Regions from separate parts of the Desulfobaculum sp. genome, predicted to be linked through region 3. Evidence: predicted binding sites of a transcription regulator. Region 3 holds the regulator's gene; each other region holds the start of a gene.
What was found. Region 3 encodes sigma-54, which starts transcription at its own class of promoters, with help from an activator protein. Its sites were predicted from a motif close to CTGGCACGGNNNNTGCTT; they were not measured.
Positions count from the first base shown of each region.

Region 1: the regulator sigma-54 is predicted to act here: its motif matches at 1,317-1,334, upstream of fdhF (formate dehydrogenase subunit alpha).
Region 2: the regulator sigma-54 is predicted to act here: its motif matches at 1,336-1,353, upstream of flgF (flagellar basal-body rod protein FlgF).

Region 1 covers NZ_JBUDSW010000127.1:1,800-9,091, reverse strand. The annotation lists gene caiE (carnitine operon protein CaiE) at 1-404, shown strand, start outside; gene fdhF (formate dehydrogenase subunit alpha) at 1,451-3,520, shown strand; gene ACY69P_RS09625 (4Fe-4S dicluster domain-containing protein) at 3,541-4,128, shown strand; gene ACY69P_RS09620 ([FeFe] hydrogenase, group A) at 4,155-5,540, shown strand; gene ACY69P_RS09615 (4Fe-4S dicluster domain-containing protein) at 5,537-6,091, shown strand; gene ACY69P_RS09610 (PAS domain-containing sensor histidine kinase) at 6,227-7,292, shown strand, end outside.
Region 2 covers NZ_JBUDSW010000086.1:729-8,020, forward strand. The annotation lists gene flgG (flagellar basal-body rod protein FlgG) at 1-503, opposite strand, end outside; gene flgF (flagellar basal-body rod protein FlgF) at 521-1,297, opposite strand; tRNA gene ACY69P_RS07475 (tRNA-Gly) at 1,629-1,704, shown strand; gene ACY69P_RS07480 (ribosome maturation factor RimP) at 1,786-2,274, shown strand; gene nusA (transcription termination factor NusA) at 2,311-3,654, shown strand; gene ACY69P_RS07490 (YlxR family protein) at 3,693-3,947, shown strand; gene infB (translation initiation factor IF-2) at 3,925-6,990, shown strand; gene ACY69P_RS07500 (DUF503 domain-containing protein) at 7,018-7,292, shown strand, end outside.
Region 3 covers NZ_JBUDSW010000070.1:1,402-8,693, forward strand. The annotation lists gene ACY69P_RS06450 (manganese-dependent inorganic pyrophosphatase) at 1-527, opposite strand, end outside; gene ACY69P_RS06455 (PTS sugar transporter subunit IIC) at 919-1,569, opposite strand; gene ACY69P_RS06460 (PTS sugar transporter subunit IIB) at 1,622-2,092, opposite strand; gene ACY69P_RS06465 (PTS sugar transporter subunit IIA) at 2,094-2,525, opposite strand; gene rapZ (RNase adapter RapZ) at 2,581-3,483, opposite strand; gene ACY69P_RS06475 (PTS sugar transporter subunit IIA) at 3,486-3,935, opposite strand; gene hpf (ribosome hibernation-promoting factor, HPF/YfiA family) at 3,932-4,489, opposite strand; gene rpoN (RNA polymerase factor sigma-54) at 4,596-6,050, opposite strand; gene lptB (LPS export ABC transporter ATP-binding protein) at 6,275-6,997, opposite strand; gene ACY69P_RS06495 (LptA/OstA family protein) at 6,999-7,292, opposite strand, start outside.

The DNA of each region.
Region 1 (7,292 bases), on a different contig from region 3:
TCATGCATGGGTATTGCGATGTGGACACGGTGGTTGAAGAGAACGTGTCCGTCGGACATGGCGCTATTTTGCATGGGTGCGTCATCAAGCGGAATTGTTTGGTGGGCATGAATTCTGTGGTGATGGATGGCGCTGTGGTTGGTGAAGAAAGCATCGTTGCGGCGATGAGTTTTGTGAAGGCAGGTTTTGCCGGTGCCCCGCGCCAGCTGCTGGTTGGCTCTCCTGCCAAGGTCCTGCGCGAAGTGACGGACCGGGATATGCATTGGCATGGCCTTAATATTCGCGAGTATCAGGCCTTGGCTGGGCGTTCGACGCAGTCGATGACTGAGGTGGCCCCGCTTCGCGAGGTGGAGGACAATCGTCCCCATCTGGCTGGCATTACCGACGTAAAGCCGAAGATGTAACGTGCGAGCGAACGGCTAGGCGGCAGATGCAGGTGGCTCAACGTTCGATGTAAGGCGCTGATCGGAAGGCGCTCAGAGTAGGGTATTCGGCTTAAGGCGGGGGTATTGCCGCTTTCGCTTGCCTTATCCCGAGCGTCGCCACAACACCGAGGAACGGTGCCTTCAGTCCGTATGGACGGTATCCACAGTGTGTGGCCAGGAGCACCCGGCAAAACAACGATCGTTCAGCGGTAGCGCCTGCCACCTTTTCTCCTTTTTTTCCGGATCCGCGTTTTCCGAGAGAGGGGGGGCTTCACCGCGCTCAAGCTGTTCGTCCTCCACGGTTTGTGTCCGTTTTTGTTCATTGACGCACGCATCCCCGGCGAGCAGGAGAAAACGCCGTGGGGCGCCTTGCGCGCCGCAGTGGCGGAAGGGAATTTCGGCGCATTAAGGACAGTTGTACACGGGCGAGAATTGCTGTAAACGCCCGCAGGGCGGGGCAATTGTGCAGGTGGTTGCTTTTTTCACAAATTCAATCTATGTCTTGCCCATCGCTTCGCGCTGGACTGCGCAGCGCCTTGTTTGGTTAATCAAACGGCGTATATTTTTCACTCGATATCCCACGAAGAGCACACAGGTTGAGAGGTCACACGGACCTCTCCTTTTGGTGCGTATGATGCTGGGGGCGGTGGAGCGGGGCGAGAGCCTGACCCGCGACGCGGACGCAAGAACGCCCACGGCGTGAAGTCGGCGGCATATTTGCCATTGGACAGACGTTTGCGCTGCGGCGGGTGCAGTTTTGCTGCGAGCGGACCATGCAAAATATGCAAACCATGCAACGCAGGGCTGCAATTGCATGGTTGCAGGATGGCGCAGGCGAACTCGCCTTTGACAAAAGTTCCCGTATTTCGAGGGATTGCAGGTGTATGGATTTTGGCACAGTGTGTGCTGATTGTGCACTCAAACAAGCACCATGGCTGGAAAGTCCGGCCAGGACGCCTTGCGTGTTCAATTCTCCGGCGCACGCCGGAATTTTATACTGACTTGCTTCCTGAGAGGAACTTTCGATGCAAAAAGTTCTCACGACCTGCCCGTACTGCGGTTCGGGATGTTCGCTCTATCTGCTGCTGAATGATGACGGCCGGATTACCGGCGTTGAGCCGAATCTTGATCCGTCCAGCGTGAACAAGGGCGCGCTGTGCTCCAAGGGGCACTTTGGGGTGGACTTTGTCCAGCACCCGGAGCGCCTGACATCGCCCCTCGTCCGCAAAAACGGCGTGCTGACCGAAAGCACGTGGGATGAGGCCTACGCGGTTATTGCCCAGCGCCTTGGCGGCATTGTCGCCGAGCATGGGCCGGACAGTGTGGCGGGATTTAGCTCCGCGCGCTGCTCCAACGAAGAGAACTACCTCATGCAGAAGTTCATGAGGGCGGCGGTGGGGACGAACAACGTCGACCACTGCGCACGGCTCTGACACGCTCCCACTGTGGCCGGTCTGGCCACCGCAATGGGCAACGGAGCAATGACCAACTCCATCGGCGAGTTGGACGAAATGGGGCTGCGGGACTGTATCTTTGCCATCGGCACCAACACCACCGAGTGCCACCCCATTATCGGCCTTGGCATGATGCGCGCCAAGCACCGTGGCGCAAAGTTGATTGTCGCCGACCCGCGCGCCATCACGCTGAGCCAGCACGCGGACTTGTGGCTGCGCCTGAAGCCCGGCACCGACGCCGCGCTGCTCAACGGCATCGCCCATGTCATCCTTGAAGAAGGCATGGCGGATGAAGATTTCATCGCCGCGCGCACAGAAAATTTTGAAGCGTTCCGCGACAGCGTGCAGCGCTTTACGCCGGAGATTGCCTCGGCCATCACCACGGTGCCTGCTGAGGATATCCGCCGCGCGGCGCGGCTCATTGGCAACAGTGAAAATACCGCCACGTACTACACCATGGGCATCACCCAGCATACGTCTGGCGTGGACAACGTGTTGGCCGTTGCAAACCTTGCGTTTGTCACCGGCAACATCGGCAAGCCCAAGGCTGGCGTGAACCCCCTGCGCGGGCAGAATAATGTGCAGGGCTCCTGCGACATGGGCGCGCTGCCCAACACCTTCCCGGGGTACCAGAAGGTGACGGAAGCCGCCGTGCGCCAGCGCTTTGAGCAGGCGTGGGGCGTTTCGCTCAGCGGCGAACCCGGCCGCACCATTCCCGGCGTGTTCGACGGCATCGAGAGCGGTGATATCCGCGCGCTGTATGTCTTTGGCGAGAACCCCATGCGCAGCGACCCGGACGTGAACCATGTGGAGCATTGCCTTGACCATGTGGACTTTCTCATCGTGCAGGACATTTTCCTGACCGAGACGGCCCAGAAGGCCGACGTGGTGCTGCCCGGAGCGTCGTTTGCGGAAAAGGACGGCACCTTCAGCAGCACAGAGCGCCGCGTCCAGCGCATCCGCAAGGCCATTGAGCCGGTGGGCGACAGCCGTCCGGACTGGCGCATCATCACGGAGTTGATGCAGGCCATGGGCTACGACGCCGACTACGCCTCGCCCGAGGACGTCTTTGACGAGATGCGTTCGGTGACGCCCACCTACGCGGGCATCAGCTACGCGCGCCTTGAGCAGGGCGGCATCCAGTGGCCCTGCTGGGACGAAGCGCATCCCGGCACCCCGGTGCTGCACGTTGGGCAGTGCGACAATGGCCGCGGTCAGTTCTCGGCCATTGACCACCGCGACCCGGCGGAGATGCCCGACGAGGAGTACCCCTTGATGCTGACCACGGGCCGCGTTGTGGCGCATTACCACACCGGCACCATGACGCGCCGCTGCTGGGGCCTGAACGGCCTGAGCCCTGAGGAGTCGCTGGAAATCAATCCCGCGGACGCTGAGGAGCTTGGCCTTGAGCATGGCGATCCCATCGTCGTCACCACCCGCCGCGGCGAAGTCCGCACCAAGGCGCAGGTGACCCCACGCGTGCCCAAGGGGCTGACGTTTATCACGTTCCACTTCTCCGAAGCATGCGGAAATATTTTGACAAACAGTGCGGCCGATCCTGTTACCGAAACTGCGGAACTTAAGGTTTGTGCCGTGCGCGTACGTAAGGATACTGCGTCCGACAGCCGCGTTGTGGCGTAGTGCAAGAAAAAGGAAAGCAAATGCCTTCTCCTCTCAATAGCTTCGTTGTTGCTGATTCCGATAAGTGCATTGGGTGCAAGCTGTGTGAAGTGGCCTGCGCCGCGGTGCACGAAGACGTTGTGCCCACGACGGTCGGCTGCCAGCAGAGCCCGCTGCATCCGCGCCTGCACGTTGTGAACACCAGCGAGACCTCCGCACCTGTCCAGTGCCGCCACTGCGAGGACGCCCCCTGCGCCAACGCTTGTCCCATCGACGCCATCCGTCAGGTTGGCGGCCGCATTGTTGTGGACGAGGACGCCTGCGTGGGCTGCAAGAATTGCATGGTCGCCTGCCCCATGGGCGCGCTGCAGCTGATGGACGTGTACCGCCATGGCGAGCGGGTGATGCAGCCCGTCCTGCGTGAGGAAGCCGGCGGCCGGGTGGAGGAAACTCCCCGTCTTGTGGCCACCAAGTGCGACCTGTGCGCCGGCGTGCACGGCGGCCCCGCCTGTGTTGGCGTGTGCCCCGGCGACGCCCTGCGCATTGTCCGGCCCACCGCCCTGCGCCGTAAGCGCAATTTCAATGCCGCGGTGAAGCTGATGTCCGCTATCCGCAACCTTCCTGCCTAACCGCAGAGCACAGGAGCAATACGGTTATGATTCTTGATTCTGAGCAGATCATCCGCATCGATCAGGAGCTGTGTACCGGGTGCGGACGCTGCAAGGACGTCTGCCCGGTGGATGCCATCTCCGGCGAGCGGCACCAGCCGCACACCATCGACGCGGCAGTATGTATATTGTGCGGTCAGTGCGTGCAGGAATGCAGCGCCTACGACAGCATTTTGGATGAGTTTGAAACAACCAAGGAAGAGCGCCTTGCCCAGCGTGGCATGTTGCCCTCGGTGAAGGAACCGCTGTTTGCCGCGCATTACCGCGGCGACGCACAGCGTGTGTTCGACGCCCTGAAGAGTGACAGCTACACCATGGTGCAGTGTGCGCCTGCCGTGCGCGTTGCCATTGGCGAGGAATTTGGCCTGCCCCTCGGGTCCCTGACTCCGGGCAAGCTGGCCGCCGCCTTGCGCCGCCTTGGGTTTGACCGAGTCTACGACACCAACTTCGCCGCCGACCTCACCATCATGGAAGAGGGCTCGGAGCTGATCCAGCGCGTGCGCGAGGGCGGCACCCTGCCCATGTTCACATCCTGCTGTCCCGGCTGGGTGAAGTACATGGAGGATGCGTATCCCGAGTTGGTGGACCATTTGTCCAGTTGCAAGTCCCCCATGCAGATGGCGGGAACCATGTTCAAGACCTATGGCGCGCGCGTTGATGACGTGGACCCGGCCAAGGTCTTCAGCGTGGCCATCATGCCCTGCACCTGCAAAAAGTTCGAAAGTGAGCGCCCGGAGATGCAGGCCAGCGGCTACCGCGACGTGGACGTGGTCCTCACCACCCGCGAGCTTGCCCAGATGCTGCGCCACATTGGGGTGGACTTCACCAACCTGCCCAGCGAGGACTTTGACAAGCCCCTTGGCACCTACTCTGGCGCGGGCAATATCTTCGGCAATACCGGCGGCGTGATGGAAGCCGCTCTGCGCACCGGCGTCGAACTGCTGACCGGCCAGCCCCTCGCGGATACGGATCTTGAGGACGTCCGCGGCGAGGAGGGCATCCGCACCGCAACGGTGGAGTGCGGTACGACGGAACTGAAGGTCGCCATTGTTGCGGGGCTGGAGAACGTTGTCCCCATTTTGGAGGACGTGAAGAACGGCGTCGCCGAGTACCATTTCATCGAGGTGATGTGCTGTCCGCAGGGCTGCGTGAGCGGTGGCGGCCAGCCCAAGATGATGCTCCCCGAGCACCGCGAAAAGGCCAACCTGCGCCGCAAGGCCGGGCTGTATGCCCATGACAGGAAGCTGGAGCACCGCCGCTCGCACGAGAACCCCGACATCAAGCGCCTGTACGAGGAATTCCTCGGCGAGCCACTGGGGCACGAGTCGCACCACCTGCTCCACACCGACCACAGGAGGAATGGCAGGGCGTGAAAAATACATTTGTTTTCGGTGATCCCAGAAAGTGCATAGGCTGCGGCGCGTGCGAAGTGGCCTGCGCCATGGCGCATCTGGACAAGGACATTGATGGCGATGTGCGCAAGGCCAAGGAATTTCACCCGCGGGTGACCATTGTGCGCACACCGGATGTGACCATTCCCATCCAGTGCCGCCAGTGCGAGGACGCCCCCTGCGCCAACTCCTGCCCGGAGGAAGCCATCATCCGCCGCAATGGCGCGGTGGAGATTGTGGCTGGCAAGTGCGTGGGCTGCAAAAGCTGCGTTGTGGCGTGTCCCTTTGGCGCCATTCAGGTTGTGGAATCCACGCAGTCGGCATCCGAGCAAAAGCTGCAAGTCATGGACGGTGAAGAGGCGCATCACAAAGCCATTTTCGCCGCCTTGAAGTGTGACCTCTGTCAGGGCCGCGAAGGCGGCCCGGCGTGTGTGGACATCTGCCCCGCAGGGGCTCTGAACGTCATGACCCCTGAAAATATGCAAGAGCTTGTTACCAATCGCCGCCTCGCAGTGGTGAATGGATTACAATAAGACCCCCCTTACGCGCCCGGATCTGCCCCAGACAGCAGGTCCGGGCACTCCCTTGCCAATGATCGAGCCGCTGGGCTACGCTTTTTCTTCCGGTTTTGGCCGGTTGTCTTTTCTCATGCAACAACGGAATGGAAAATGGCTATACGCAAGACGCGGATGATGCGTCCCCGTGGCCGTGGGACCGGACGGCGCGGATGTACGCGCCCCTGCGCATGGAGCCGCGCCAATACGGAGCGCCCCCGCCAGAGCTTGGAGCGCCTTGACGAGCAGAGCGGCCAGACCACGCTTATGGACCGCGTGGCTGTGCGCTACAAGGCTATAAAGGGCGATCAGGTGGACTTGTTGCGCCGGTTTGCCCCGGATGGCACCATCACGTACGTCAATGATGCCTACTGCCAGTTTTATCAGCTGGACGCTGCCGAGGTTGTGGGCATGAACTTTCAGGACCTGCTGGCCCCGGAGCAGTGCCACGAAATCGCCCGCGCCATTTTTTCCCTGACGCCGGAGGACCCCTACGTCCTCACTGAGCCCAGCTACATCCGCCGCGACGGCACGATGTACTGGGTGGAGTTTCTGAATCAGGCTATCTTTAACGACGCGGGGCGCGTTATTGAGTACCAGTCCATTGGCCGCGACATTACGCGCCAAAAGGACGCAGAGCTGAAGATTCAGGAGGCGCAGGCCGCCATGACCCGCGCCACGCGCATGGCGACGTTGGCCGTGGTTGGTGGGGGCATCGGGCACGAGATTAACCAGCCCCTCAATGCCATTCGCATCCTTGCCGGGTCCGGTCTGTATATGGCCAAGACGATGGACGACCTGCCGCGTGAGCGAATTGTCCAGCTGCTGGAGGATATTTCCTCGCAGGTTGGGCGTATTGATGACATCATTCAGCATCTGCGCGATTTTCTGCGCGTGAACCAGTCCCGCCCCTATGAACAGTGCGACATGAACGAGTGTGTCCGCTCCGCGCTGGTCTTGCTGGACAATCAGCTGACCGCCGCAGATGTGCGGGTGGAGGTGGCGCTGGCGGAGGATTTGCCCCCGGTGTACGGCGTGCGCGTGCGGTTTGAGGAAGTCGTCCTCAACCTTGTGGCGAATGCCATGCAGGCCTTGGAGGAACGCCCCGGTGAGCGGCGCATAGTCATCCGCACATGGGATGAAGGCGGCGTGCATTTGGCGGTCGCCGACAACGGCCCCG
Region 2 (7,292 bases), on a different contig from region 3:
GCCGCCAGTTCCTCGCCGTTCTTGTCCAAGGCCGCCATATGGCCCTTGTCCGTGATGACGATGTTGGCGGTGTCCACCGGCACGGTGAACTCGGGCTGCAGGGTGTAGCCGTTGGCCGTCACAACAGTGCCCTCGTTGTCCAACTTGAACGCACCGGCGCGGGTGTAGGCCTGCTCACCGTTCATATCCACCTGAAAGAAGCCATCGCCCTCGATGACCATGTCCAACGGATTGTTGGTGTTCTGAAAGTCACCCTGGGTGAAAAACTTGTGTACCGTCGTGGGTTTGACACCCATACCAACCTGCAGGCCGGTGGGGGTGAAGCCGCCGCCGTCGGTCGGGGAACCCGCCATTTTGAGGTTCTGGTACATCAGGTCCTCGAACTCCGCCCGGCTCTTTTTAAAGCCAATGGTATTCACGTTGGCGAGGTTGTTCGAGATGACGTCAATGTTGAGCTGCTGGGCGACCATGCCCGTCGCGGCCGTCCATAAGGATCGCATCATGGTGAGTAGCCTCCTGATCAGACCTTGCCGACCTTATTGATTGCGTTGGAGTCCGTCTCCTTCGACGTGGTGATAACCTTCTGATAGGCCTCGAAGGAGCGCTGGGTTTCGATCATCTTGACCATTTCGGTCACGACCTCGACGTTGGGGGCCTCGAGGTAGCCCTGTGCCACCTGCGCCTCCAGTGCCGGTTCTTCAACGGCCTGACGGTCGGGGTGGATTTCGAAAAGGTTCTGCCCCACCTTGCGCAGGGCGGTCAGGTTGCTGACCGTAGACAGCTGGATGGCGTCCAGCGCCTCGCCGTCGGCGAAAATCTGACCATCCGCCGTCACGCTCAGGCGCGTGCTGGGCGGCACGGCAATGGGGCCGCCCTCGCCGAGGAGCTGATGCCCGTCCGCGTTGACGATGATGCCGTCCGGCCCCACGGTGAAGTGGCCGTTTCTAGTGTAGTAGTCACCGTTGTCGTTGCGGACCTTGAAGAAGCCCTCGCCCGAGATGGCAAGGTCCAGCGGGTTGTCCGACTTCTTCATACTCCCCTGACTAAAATCAATGCGCGACTCCGCTATGCGGACTTTTGACAGATAGTCCGGTTCCGGGAAAAGCGGCTTGGAACGGACGTTCAAAACCGGTTCCCGAATCACGTCATGAGCGAAGCGAACGAACACGTCACGAAAGGCCATCCGGTCGCGTTTGTAGCCGGTGGTGTTCACGTTCGCCAAATTATTGGCGATGGTGTTCATGCGGTGCTCTTGGGTCAAAGCCCCGAAAAGCGCGCTATACATACCGTCTTGCATTTTTCCGCCTCCTTGGCGCGAGTTTCCTGTGCCTAGAGAAGCAAGTACCGCGCCAAAAGGAATTCGGTATGCCACAGCATTTTTCTGCCTCCGCGCCAGCGCGCACCAAAGCCCGCCGCATGAGAACCATTCTCATGCGGGATTTCTCTTTCAAAAGGGTTTAACCCTGTTCTATATTATGGTAATTGATTGCGTGTTGGCGGCTGCGCCCACGCAAAGCCGTCCGTGAATCCGGCATTTTTTCTGCGCGAGGCAAAATCAAAAATTACCGGATTTTACCCTGGACGCTTGACAAGGTGCCCCAATTTGGTATTTCGTCTCGTTCCGAGGCGCGGGTGTAACTCAGCTGGTAGAGTACAAGCTTCCCAAGCTTGGAGTCGCGAGTTCGAACCTCGTCACCCGCTCCAGAACTTCTAACCCCTCGGATCTATTCCAAAATGAGACGAGTGGACCTCGCGGTCCACTTTTTTTTTCAGGCAGATCACACTATGAACACACATCTGATTCAGGAACTTGATGACCTGATCAGGCCCATGGCTGAAGCACAGGGCCTGTGGTTGTGGGGCATCGACCTTGCGGGTAACGACAACCGCTCCGTCCTGCGCGTGTACGTTGAAACAGACGACGGCGTCACCATCGCCGAATGCGCACGCCTCTCCCGCGACCTCAGCGTGGCCCTTGACGTGGAAGACCTCATTCCAGGCAAGTACACCTTGGAAGTCTCCTCGCCGGGACTGAATCGCAAGTTTTTCTCTGCGGACCAGATGGCTGCCTACGTGGGCCAGGATGTGTCCGTTACCCTGCTGGAGCCTCTGGAAGGCCAAAAGGGATATACCGGAAAGCTCGTCTCCGTCGATGGGCAGACCATTACCATTAATGATGGGACAGATGCACTCTCGTGCAACTGGGACGAGATTAAGAAGGCTAACCTCCGCTATGCGTTTCCGGAACCCGGCGCCAAGGGGAGAAAAGGCTAGGACTTCAATCGGCAAGCCGAGCTTGGAGGTTTTTCCATGAGTATGGAACTGAAAAAAGCCATAGAACAGATCAGCAAAGACAAGGGCATCGACCGCGACCTGCTCGTCGATACCCTTGAAGAAGCCGTTCGCTCCTCCGTCGTACGCAAGTACGGCGATGACATCGACATCGAAGTCAGCCTCAATGAGGAAACCGGCGAAATCGAAGTATATCAGTTCAAAGCGGTTGTCGCAGAGGTCAACGACCCGGCAACCGAAATCACTATCGAAGACGCACAGGAACATGATCCCGGTGCGCAGGTTGACGACGAGCTGGGCTTCCGCCTTAACGTCGAAGACCTCGGACGCATCGCCGCCCAGTCCGCCAAACAGGTGATCATCCAGCGTATGCGCGACGCAGAGCAGGAAATCATCTACGAGGAATACAAGGACCGCGTCGGCGAAATCATCAGCGGCATCATCCAGCGCCGCGACAAGGCTGGCTGGATCATCAACCTTGGCAGAACGGAAGCCCTTCTGCCCAAGGACCAGCAGATTCCCAGAGAGCGCTACAAGCGTGGCGACCGCGTGCAGTGTTACCTCACCGAGGTACGCCGCGAGGGCCGTGGCCCGCAGGTCATCGTGTCCCGCTCCTGCCCGGAGTACATGTCCGCCCTCTTCAAGAGGGAAGTGCCCGAAGTGGCAGACGGCACCGTGCGTATTCTCGGTGTCGCCCGCGATCCGGGCAGCCGCGCCAAGGTTGCCGTCCAGTCCAGCGACAGGGACGTCGATCCCGTGGGCGCATGTGTCGGCATCCGTGGCTCGCGCATCCAGAACATCGTTCAGGAACTGCGCGGCGAACGCATCGACATTGTCGTGTGGAGCCCGGATGTAGCAACCTACGCTGTCAACGCCCTCTCCCCCGCCGTTATCTCCCGCATTACGGTGGATGAGGAAGAGAACATGCTTGAAGTCGTCGTGCCCGACGATCAGCTCACGCTGGCCATTGGCCGCAAGGGGCAGAACGTCAAGCTGGCCGCGCGCCTCTTGGGTTGGAAGATCGATATCTTTACTGAGTCCCGCTACGGCGACCTCCACGCAGAGCTCCAGCACCTGGAGCAGATTGCCAGCGTGGCCGAGGTCCCCGTGGAAGAGTTCCTTGCCGCTGGCTTTGATTCCGTGGACAAGCTGGATTCCGCAGAGGATGAAGACCTGCTCTCCATTGAGTCGCTGTCCGAATCCCAGATCGGTGATGTCCGCTCCGCTATCAACCTGCTGCGTTCGTTCCAGGCTGATGAAGCCGAGGGCGACGAAGAAGATGAGGTATCGGCGGAAGAGTTCGCCGAAGTCGCAGCCGCAGAAGGTGACGAAGTCACTGAGGAAACTCCCGAAGAGGAGTAACGGATGTCCGTCCGATGACGGATGCCGTATCGAACACGATGGAAACACGGAACAGACATGTCCCCGTACGCCGGTGCGTTATTTGCGGCCGGCGGCTCCCGAAGCACGAGCTTACGCGCTATGTCCGCTCGGACGGGGACACGCCTGCCCTCTTGCGGGACGAAACGGGCACACTGCCCGGCCGAGGGTATTATCTCTGTTCCGATGCAGACTGCGGCAAGCGGTTTCCCAAATACAAGGGCTGGCGCAAGAAAAGCCAGGGGGTTAAACATGGAAGAAAAATTTCGGGTTAAAGACATATCAACGGAGCTCGGGGTTACGAACAAGGATCTGCTGCACGCATGCCGCGAGCTCGGTATCCAAGTGAAGAGCCACATGAGCACGTTGACCGCCGACGAGGTGGCGACCGTTCGCTCCAAGATGCAGGATACGTCCGCATCCGGTGAGGTGGTTCGGAAGGAAGTACAGCCCGGTATGGTCGTTCGCCGACGCAGAAAAAAGGTCAAAGAGACCGATAAGCCCGCCGAGGCAACGGAAGAGAAGGCTTCCGAAGAGGCTCCCAAGCAGGCCGCAGCGCCCGAAGGCGCTGACGACTCGGCCAAAGCGCCACAGGCCGATTCCGAATCTGCCGACGCTCCCGAAGCCACTGAAGAGCCCGCCGAAAAGCCCAAGACCGCGGCCAAGGCTAAGCCTGCCAAACCCGCCAAGAAATCCGAGCCGAAGGTCAAAGTCATCAAGCCCAAGAAAGAAAAAACCCCTGAGCCCGAAGTGATCGTAGAAGAGAAAAAGCCCGCATCCGAAGCCGTGAAGACCCCCGACGCCGTTAAGGCAGCCCCCGCCACCGCCGCGCCCGAAGCCGAAGAAAAGAAGGCTGAAGGTAAAGACGCAAAGGCTGGCGCAGCCGCCAAAGCCAAGGCCCCCAAAAAGGACGCCGAAGCCGCACAGCCCGCAGACAAAGCGCCCGCTGAATCCGCCGACAAGGCCAAGGATTCCGAAAAGCCCGAGACCAAAACGGCCAAGAGCGACGACAAAGCTGCCGCTGACGACGACAAAAAGGGCAAGAAAAAGAAGAAGACCAAAAAGAAGGACGCTCCCGTAGCGCCCAAGGTCCGCGTTATTTCCCGTCCTGACCCCAATGCGCAGCCCGCACGCCCCGCGCCCACGCGCCCTGCTGCTGGTGACTCCCACGTGAACCTCGGTGCCCGCATGGGTGGCCGTCCCGGCGGTCGTCCCGGTGGACCCGGTCGTCCTGCCGGTGGACGCCCCGGCGGCGGCGCTGGCCGTCCCGGTGGTGGACGTCCCGGTGGCGGCGCTGGCCGTCCCGGCGGCGGTGCTCCCCGTCCCGGTGGTGGTCGTCCCGGCGCGCCCGGCTTTACGCCCGGTGGTGCCCCCGCGACGCCGCCAACGAGCGAGCAGCAGCGCCGCAACAAGAAGAAGAAGGACAAGCGCGTTGTCGACTTCTCCAAGAAGTCCAACGAGGATCACTTCGGCTTCCAGAAGCGCAACCGCAAGAAGAAAGGCCGCGGTGGCGCAGATGCTTCGCAGCATCAGGTCAGCACGCAGCCCATCAAGGCCGCAAAGCGTAAGGTCAAGATGGAGGAAGCCATCCGTCTGTCCGACCTCGCCAAGCAGATGGGCACCAAGGCTCAGGCCCTTATCAAGGTGCTCTTCGACCTCGGCGTGATGGCGACCATCAACCAGTCCCTGGACTTCGAGACCGCAACCCTCGTTGCCGCCGAATTCGGCTACGAGATGGAAAAGGTCGGCTTCTCCGAGGCCGAATACCTCGCGCCCGAAGAAGCGGATAGCCCCGAGACCCTCAAGCCGCGCGCTCCTGTCGTGACCATCATGGGCCACGTTGACCACGGTAAAACGTCTCTGCTGGACGCCATCCGCAAGTCCAAGATCACCACTGGTGAGGCTGGCGGCATCACCCAGCACATCGGCGCGTACGACGTGGAAACCGACCGCGGCAAGGTTGTCTTCCTCGACACCCCCGGTCACGAAGCGTTTACCGCCATGCGTGCCCGCGGCGCTCAGGTGACGGACATCGTCATTCTGGTTGTGGCCGCCGACGACGGCGTCATGGACCAGACCCGCGAGGCCATCAACCACTCCAAGGCTGCTGGCGTGCCCATCATCGTGGCCGTCAACAAGATGGATAAGGAAGAAGCCAACCCCGAACGCGCTCTGCGCGAACTGGCCGACCACGGCTTGGTTCCTGAAGACTGGGGCGGCGACACCATCTTTGTGAACGTGTCTGCCAAGACCGGCATGAACCTCGACACTCTGCTCGAAATGGTTCTGCTGCAGGCCGAGTTCCTGGAACTCAAGGCCAACCCGGACAAGCGCGCTGTCGGCCACGTTGTCGAAGCACGTCTGGACAAGGGCCGTGGCGCTGTCGCCACCGTGCTCATCCAGGGCGGTACCCTGAATCAGGGCGACGCCTTTGTCTGCGGCACCCACAACGGCCGCGTCCGTGCCATGCACAATGACAAGGGCAAAAAGATCAAGATGGCTGGTCCGTCCATCCCTGTGGAAGTTCAGGGCTTTGACGGTGTGCCGGAAGCAGGTGACGAGTTCATCTGTGTTGAGGACGATAAGGTTGCACGCCGCATCGCCAGCGACCGCCAGATCAAGGAACGCGAACGCGCCCTTGCCCGCGAGTCCAAGGTGACGCTGGAAAGCTTCCTCGCCTCCCGCCCCAACGCGGACGTGCAGACCCTGAACCTCGTGCTCAAGGCCGACGTGCAGGGCTCCCTGGAAGCCATTACCGAAGCCGTGCTCAAGCTCTCCACCGACAAGGTGAAGGTTGACGTTGTGCACAGCGCCGCCGGTGCCATCACGGAATCCGACATTCTGCTGGCCGCCGCATCGCAGGCCATCATCATCGGCTTCAACGTGCGCCCCACGGCAAAAATCAAGGACGTTGCCGACTTGGAGAACGTGGAAATCCGTTTCTACGACATCATCTACAAGCTCGTCAGCGACATCAAGGACGCCATGACCGGCATGCTCGCGCCTGTCATCACCGAGAAGTACCTCGGTCAGGCCGAAGTCCGCGAGACCTTCGGCATCCCGAAGGTCGGCACCGTTGCCGGTTGCTTCGTCGTGGACGGCGAGCTGCGCCGCAACGCTGGCATCCGCCTGCTGCGCGACGGTGTGGTTATCTACACCGGCAAGCTCAACTCCCTGAAGCGCTTCAAGGACGACGTCAAGGAAGTGCGTAAGGGCTACGAATGCGGCGGCGGTCTTGAGAACTTCAACGACATCAAGGTCGGCGACGTCATCGAAGCCTTCGAGGAAGTGGAAGTCGCAGCAACGCTCGACGACTAGCCACGGCCGCAAGGCTGAGGGTTCACCATGCACATTGGTACTCTCACCCTCACATTCAGACTGCACGGCAACCGCTCCCTCAAGGGAAAACGACGCGTTGCCGTCAGTTTGAAAGACAAGATACGACACCGCTTCAATGCAGCGGTAAGTGAGATACACGCCCAGGACAACCATCACCGGCTTGTCCTGGGCGTGGTCACTGTCTCGACAAGTGCTCGGCACACAGAAAGTCGGCTGGCGAAAATCCTGGAGATGGTTCAGGATGTGACCAGTGAAGAACTGGTTGACAGCCAGATGGAAAT
Region 3 (7,292 bases):
GTCACGTCGGAGATACCGGCGGCCTGAGCCATTTCTTCAACGGCCTTCTTGTCGGCGTCGGTGCAGGTGACGGACTTGAACATAACGGTGTCGGACAGGATGGCGCAAACCATGGCACCAGCGATGCTCTTGGGGATCTCGATGCCGTAGTAGTCGTACATGCCCTTGAGTGCGGTGCAGGTACAGCCAACGGGCCACACCCACATTTCCAGCGGATTCGGGGTAGCCAGGTCGCCCAGCTTGTGGTGGTCGGCCACGGCGACGACTTCGGCTTCGGCGATGTCGGCGGGCAGCTGCGTCAGCTCGGTGGTGTCGACGATGGCGACCTTCTGGCCAGCCACGGAGGTTACAACCTCAGGAGCGGTCAGACCGAACTTTTCCAGAACGAAAGCGGATTCGGGGGTAACCTCGCCCTGAGCGACGGGCTTGGCTTCCATGCCACGCTTGCTGAGCAGGTCGGCAAGGGCAATGGCGGCGACGATGGAGTCAGTATCAGGATTCATGTGACCGAGAACTAACATTGACAAATCCTCCTAACAATGGATTTAGCGCGAAAGCTTAGGCAAGTTGACGCTGTAAGTTTGTGCCAAATAGCACAAAGGTCTTGTCCTGCCAAGAGCCTACGCACTCAAAAAAAATGTATGGGAATCACGGGCCTTTTGGACCATTTCCCGCCAACCGGCGGCTCTGAGCCTACAAAAACTTTGCGCAAAAAGGAACAAGAAAAGCACGCCGCTTAAAAATATCGATAAACCGACAGATATCGGGCCCACAATCAAAAATCAACCCATTGACATAACAGAGTTTTTCAAAATCGCCCGCCCGTCCGCTCTCCCCTGCCAGACGCAAAAACGGCCCGCATGAGGGTACTCATACGGGCCGTTGGTCGCAGAAATTCTGCCGCAATTGGTCTGGGGGTTAAAACGTCCCCAGCGCCGCAAGCGCGGCAATGCCGCCGGCAAGGACAAAGATGAGGGCATAAGCCTTGGCGGAGCGCAGGGACAGCAGTGGCCCAATGGAGGCGGCAATCCACAAATGCCCCCACGTAACAGCGTCCGCGGGCAAATGCAGGAAGCCGCGCATCAGGAAGAAATTCACGATGACGATAAGCACCAGAACGCTGGCCTCAAAAAACGCAAACGACAAGACGCCCATCTGCATGATGGAGCGCCTGACAAGGCGACCCGGCGCGTAGTCGCTGGGGCTGGCGCTCAGGCCGACCTGCGCCTGCAAGCTATTGTAGGAGGCGTTCTGGAAGTTCCTGTGCAGGTACTCCACCCGCGCCGCTATCCACCCAAGGGGCAAGCTGAAGAGCAATGGGAACACCACCTCGGCGGGCGTGGTGAAGCCAAAAAAGTGCACCAAAGTGAGCGCGGCAAGGTTCGCCGCCGCGGCATTGGGAGGTATAAACGTCCCTGCGGGGATGAGGTCGAGCCAGAACAGCTCAAAAAATGCGGAAACACTGAGGGCGAGGGTCATATCGCCGGTGACAAGCCCCCAGATGAGGCCCTGCACCATGGGGCGTTCAATGATGCCGACAGTGACGGCAAAACGCCCGAGAGAGCTCAGGGCAAAAAAAAACCGACCGCCACAACCGTGGCAATGCTCGCAAGCGGAGTTCCTACCATGTTCGTCTCACATGCACGGGTTCCGTCGGCACGCAGCGGAAGTCGAGTTCCACGCCGGTGGACGAGAAATAGCCAAGACAGTCGTTGTCTTCCTCGGAAAGGGAAACGTGGGCGCACAGCTGCTGTTTGCCCGGTCCGTAATGCAGGTTGCCAAGGTTGAGCACCCCAAAGCCGAGGCCATCTTCATGGGCGCGGCGGGCGTCCTCGCACGAGGCGAAGAGGACCAACACATCGGGGTCCGGGTCCGGCCCGAACTTGGCATGCATAAACGCGGCGAGCCCCGCCACGTCCACAAAACACTTCTCCACCCCGTGTGGGATGGCAAGCCCCATAATTTCCTGCCGCAATGGGTCGTGGGCCACGTCGTCATTCGCCACGACAATCCAGCGCGACTTGGTGAAGGGGAGCCACGTTTCGATAATCTGACCATGGATCAGTCTGTTGTCCACGCGCACCCAATACATCTTAGCCTTCCGCGACCTTGCGCCGCAGAATTTCGCCTGCGACGACAATACCCTGACAGCCGGCGCTTGCGGCTTCGCTGGCAAGGCTTTTCAGTTTCATGGATCGGGTACCAAGCACTTTGAGCAGCATGGGCAGATTCACGCCGGTGATGACCTCCAGCGGCCCGGAGCCCATAAGGGACAGGCTGAGGTTGGTGGGAGTGCCACCAAACATGTCGGTCAGCATCAGTACGCCGGCGCCTGCATCGACGCGCTCCACGGCTTCGCGCAGGTTCTGGAGAATTTCGTCCATCTCCTGATCCACGCCCACACCGATGGCTTCGCAGTATTCCTGCTCGCCAAGGATGACCTCGGCGGCATTCAGCAAATGCTCGCCGTACTCCGCGTGGGTGACGATGACCACACCGACTGTCTTGGTTGTCTTTTCGCTCATGATACCCGCTAGCGCGCTACTTACGGCGCGAATGGAATTTCGTCCTTCACCCGCCTCATTCGAGGTCGAGATGCCTGTGCTCAAGAAATACGGAATACTCTGCCTGACGCAGAGAGTCAAAGACGGCTTCGGCCACGGCGACGGACCTGTGCCTGCCGCCGGTGCACCCAATGGCAACCGTCAGCCTGTACCGCCCTTCCCGCGCGTAGCACGGCAGGACATAGTGCAGGAAATCAAGCTGTTTCTCAAGGTATTCCCCGCCCTCTGGCGAGCGCAGGACAAAATCTGAAACCGCCTTGTCACGGCCCGTGAGGCTCCGCAGGGACTTTTCAAAATACGGATTCGGCAAAAAGCGCAGGTCAAAGACAAGGTCCGCGTCCGTTGGCACCCCGTGCTTAAAGCCAAAGGTCACCAAATACACGTGCAGGCCATAGCATTTGTCCTGCAGGAAATTCCATTTCTCCTGCAACGTGCGGCGCAGGTCGTGGATGGAATAATCCGAGGTGTCGATGACAAGCTCGGCCAAATCGCGCACCGGGGCGAGCAGGCGGCGCTCCTCCACAAGGGCGCGGTCCAGCCCAACGCCCTGCTCCAACGGATGCGGACGGCGGGTGGCCGCATACCTGCGGCGCAGGACATTCTCTCCCGCCTCAATGAACACCACGCGCGGCTCCACGCCGCTTTCGGCAAGGATGCCCCGTGTCTGTTCCCATTTGGCGGTAAAGTCCGAGTGACGCACGTCCAGCCCAAGGGTCAACCCTCGGTGGTACACCTCTTTCTGACGGCGAAACAGGTCCACGAATTCAGGGATGACATCCGGGGGCAACCCGTCCACGGAGACGAAGCCAAGGTCCTCAAAAACCTTCAGGGCAGTGGATTTGCCCGCTCCGGAAAGACCAGAGAGGATAATGACGGGAAAATCCGGCTCGGTGGCCGCTCCCGGCACGACAGATTCCATGCTTAGGCTCCCTTGATAAGGCGGACCAGTTCGTCCTTATCGCCAGCCTCCAAGAAGGCCGTGCGGAACTTCTCATCCTTGAGGGTACGGGAGATGTGGGCAAGGATGCGCAGGTGCATCCCGGCCACCTTTTCCGGCGCAAGCACAAGGAAGAAGATGTGGCAGGGCTTAAAATCCAGCGCATCAAAGTCAACGCCCTCGCGGCTTCTGGCGGCAACGACGACGATGTCGTCCAGCCCCTCCAGCTTGCCGTGGGGGATGGCGATGCCGTCGCCGATTCCAGTGGTGCCGAGGGATTCCCGTTCCAGCAGGACGTCCTTGGCCTGTTCAGGGTCAATGCCCTGCACATGCTGCGCAGCCCCGGCCACAAGTTCGGCCAGAACCGAAGACTTGGTTCTGGCCGAAAGTTCAGGGAATATCAAATCGCTATCGACAAAATCTCCGAGCTTCATTCGTACATCCCGGGATCAATGAGGCCGTACTCGCCGGTCTTGCGGCGGTAGATGACATTGACCCGTTCGGTTTCAGCGTTGCGGAACACGAGGAAATCATACTTGAAGGTGTCCAGCTGCATGGCGGCCTCGTCGGCCATCATGGGCTTGGGCGTGTAGGTATCGGCCTGCACGATGACAGGGCCGGATGCGGCGTCCATGTCCTCGGCGTCGAATCCGCCAAGGGCGGCGACGTCCTCCTGGCGCACGGTATCGCGCGCGCGGCGGCGGTCCTTGTCCTTTTCACGCATCTTGCGGACCTGTGCGGACATCTTGTCCAGCACAAGGTCGATGGAGGAGTACATGTCTTCCGATTCCTCAACGGCGGACATGTTCATATTGTCCCCGGCAAGCGAGACCTCCGCGATGTGGCGAAACTTCTCCACACTCAGGTTGATCTGCAACTCGGCATTGCCGGTATCGGCGTACTTGATCAGCTTTTCAAAGCGCTTGCGGGCATACTGCTTGAGATGGTCCGAAGGCTCGAAATTCTTAAAGGTCAAGCTGATGTTCATCGACGATCCTCCTTAACTGCTGGGGTTGGATCGAATACTCACCATAGAGGAAAGTGTACTTGCATTCAGCCTGAAAATAAAGGGTGTTGTCGCCGCTCCGCCCCTCCTAAAAGACCTGCTTGCGTTTGGAGGAGGACGGTATGCCGAGGGAGCTGCGATATTTGGCAACAGTTCGCCGTGCGATGTTGACCTGAAGCCGCCCTTTGAGGATCTCGGCGATTTTCTCGTCCGAAAGAGGCTTTTTGGTATCTTCCTTTCCGATGAGTTCCTTGATGTGTGCCTTCACGCTCTCGGAGCCGACCTGCGATCCGTCGTCCATACCGAGGGCGCTGTTGAAGAAAAATTTCAACTCGAACACGCCATGGGGCGTGGACACATACTTGCTGGTGGTAATGCGGCTGATGGTGGATTCGTGCATCTCGATGTCATCGGCCACATCCTTGAGGATAAGGGGCTTCAGACGGGTCACGCCATGCTCAAAGAACCCACGCTGAAAGCGCACAAGACTCTCCATAACCTTATAGAGGGTCCGCTGGCGCTGGTACAGGCTTTTCATCAGCCACTGGGCGGAACGCAGGCGCTCGTGCAGGTATTCCTTCTCCGGCGCGCCGCGCCCATCCTTCACGGAATCAAGATAGAAATCATTGACCGTCAGCTGCGGCAAACCGTCGTCATTGAGTACGATGACGAAGTCATCCTCGTACTTGTAGACGTGCACATCCGGGCTGACGTACTGCGCCTCGCCACTGCCAAAGGCAGCACCGGGCATGGGGTCGAGGGTTTGCAGAAAGTCGAGGTATTCCTTGAGGCCTTCAAGGGTGAGGCGGAACTTGCGCGCCAGCGGCTTGTAGCGGCGCTTTTCAAGGTCCTCCAGGTGGTCGCTGACGAGGGAGTGCAGGATGGGGTCGTCGTAGCCGTTGACCTCCAGCTGCACAAGCAGACACTCGCGCGGGTCGCGGGCGGCAACGCCCACGGGGTCCATGCGCTGGACGCGGTGCAGCGTTTCCTCCACGGCGTCTACGGAGCACTTGGCTTCCTCGGCGATTTCCTCAACGGTGCTTTGCAGGTAGCCCTGCGAGCCAAGGTTGCCGAGGATGACCTCTGCGATGTTCACCTGCTCCGGCGTCATGTCCGAGAGGCGGATCTGCCATTCCAGATGCCCTTCCAGCGATGGCTTGGACGAAAGGCGGGCCTCAAAGGACAAGCCCTCCTCCGGGATTTCCGCTTCACGCGCCGAGGACTGCCGCCCCGTGGAAGAGAACTCCCCGAGGTAGTTTTCCCAATCCGCGCCCTGCATCGCGTCCTGATCGCCAACGCCATCGGCCATGGCTTCGCCGTTGTCTACGGCTTCTGCCGACCGGGCGTCCTGCTCGGCCTCGGCCTTCTCCTGCGACGGCTCGACGGCGGCCTCCTCCAGAAGGGGATTCTCGAGGAGTTCCTGCTGGACCATGTCCACCAACTCCACGCGGGAGAGCTGCAGCAGCTTGATGGCCTGCTGCAACTGCGGTGTCATGACCAGTTGCTGAGAGAGCTTGAGTTGTTGTCGTAGTTCAAGTGCCATGTTGGCTTATGTCTTCTTGCGAAATGTTGGCGTTGCAGATTCCGTATCAGGCTGCCCCGTCAAAGGGGGCGGAAGTGCGACAGTGCCTACGGCATCTAAAAAAAATGGTGCTTGTGCGGACTTCGTTACCGACCGCACAAGCACCATGCCACATTCACAACAAGCTTGCAACCAAGACTGGCAAGGTTCTTGAATATAGGGATTTATATAGAATTTCCGGAAGGTTACAGGCAGAACGTCTCGCCAAGGTAGACCCGGCGAGCCTTAGGATCGGCACAAATTTCTTCCGGAGTGCCGCTCAGGATGATGCGGCCTTCGTAGACAAGGTAGGCCCTGTCGCAAATACGCAGGGTTTCGCGGACGTTATGGTCGGAAATGAGCACGCCAATGCCCTTCTCCTTCAGCCCGCGTACAATTCCTTGTATGTCATCCACGGCGATGGGGTCAATCCCCGCAAAAGGCTCATCCAGCAGCATGAATTTCGGATTCAGAATAAGCGCGCGGGCGATCTCGAGCCGCCTGCGCTCACCGCCGGAGAGGTGCATGGCCTTCTGGTCCGCAAGGCGCGTGATGCCAAGCTCGTCCAGCAGCTGGTCCGCGCGCCGCTTCTGCTCTGCGCTGTCCAGCCCGCTCTGCTCCAGAATAATCTCCAGATTCTGCCGCACGGACAGCTTTTTGAAGATGGAGCTTTCCTGCGGCAGGTAGCTCATGCCGAGGCGGGCGCGCTCGTGCAGGGGCAGCATGGTGATGGCCTCGTCGTCAAGGTGCACCGCGCCGCCGTTGGGCTTGATGATGCCCGCCAGCATGTAGAACGTGGTGGTCTTGCCCGCGCCGTTAGGGCCAAGCAGACCAACAACCTCGCCCTGCGCCACATTGACGGCGATATCCTGCACAACCTTGCGCTGCCCATAGATCTTGCACAGATCATTGGCTGAAAGGACACTCATGCTACTTGCCGCCCCCGTCAGCCGGGGTGAAGAAGATGGCTTCCACAGGTGCGTCGCCGCTTTCCACTTCGCTACGGTTATCCTTGAGCCACAGGCGGATAATCTTGCCGGCGATGCTATTTTCGCCATCCTTGAGCACGGGCTTGCCGGTGAGGGTCAACAGGCCTTCCTCGGCGGTGTACACGGCCTTGCGGCAGGTGCCGGTCTTGCCCTCGCGCCTCAGGCGCACGTTGCCGGTGGCGACAATTTTCCGGATGGTTCCGGGGGTATCCGGCGTATTGGACGGGGTGAGGTG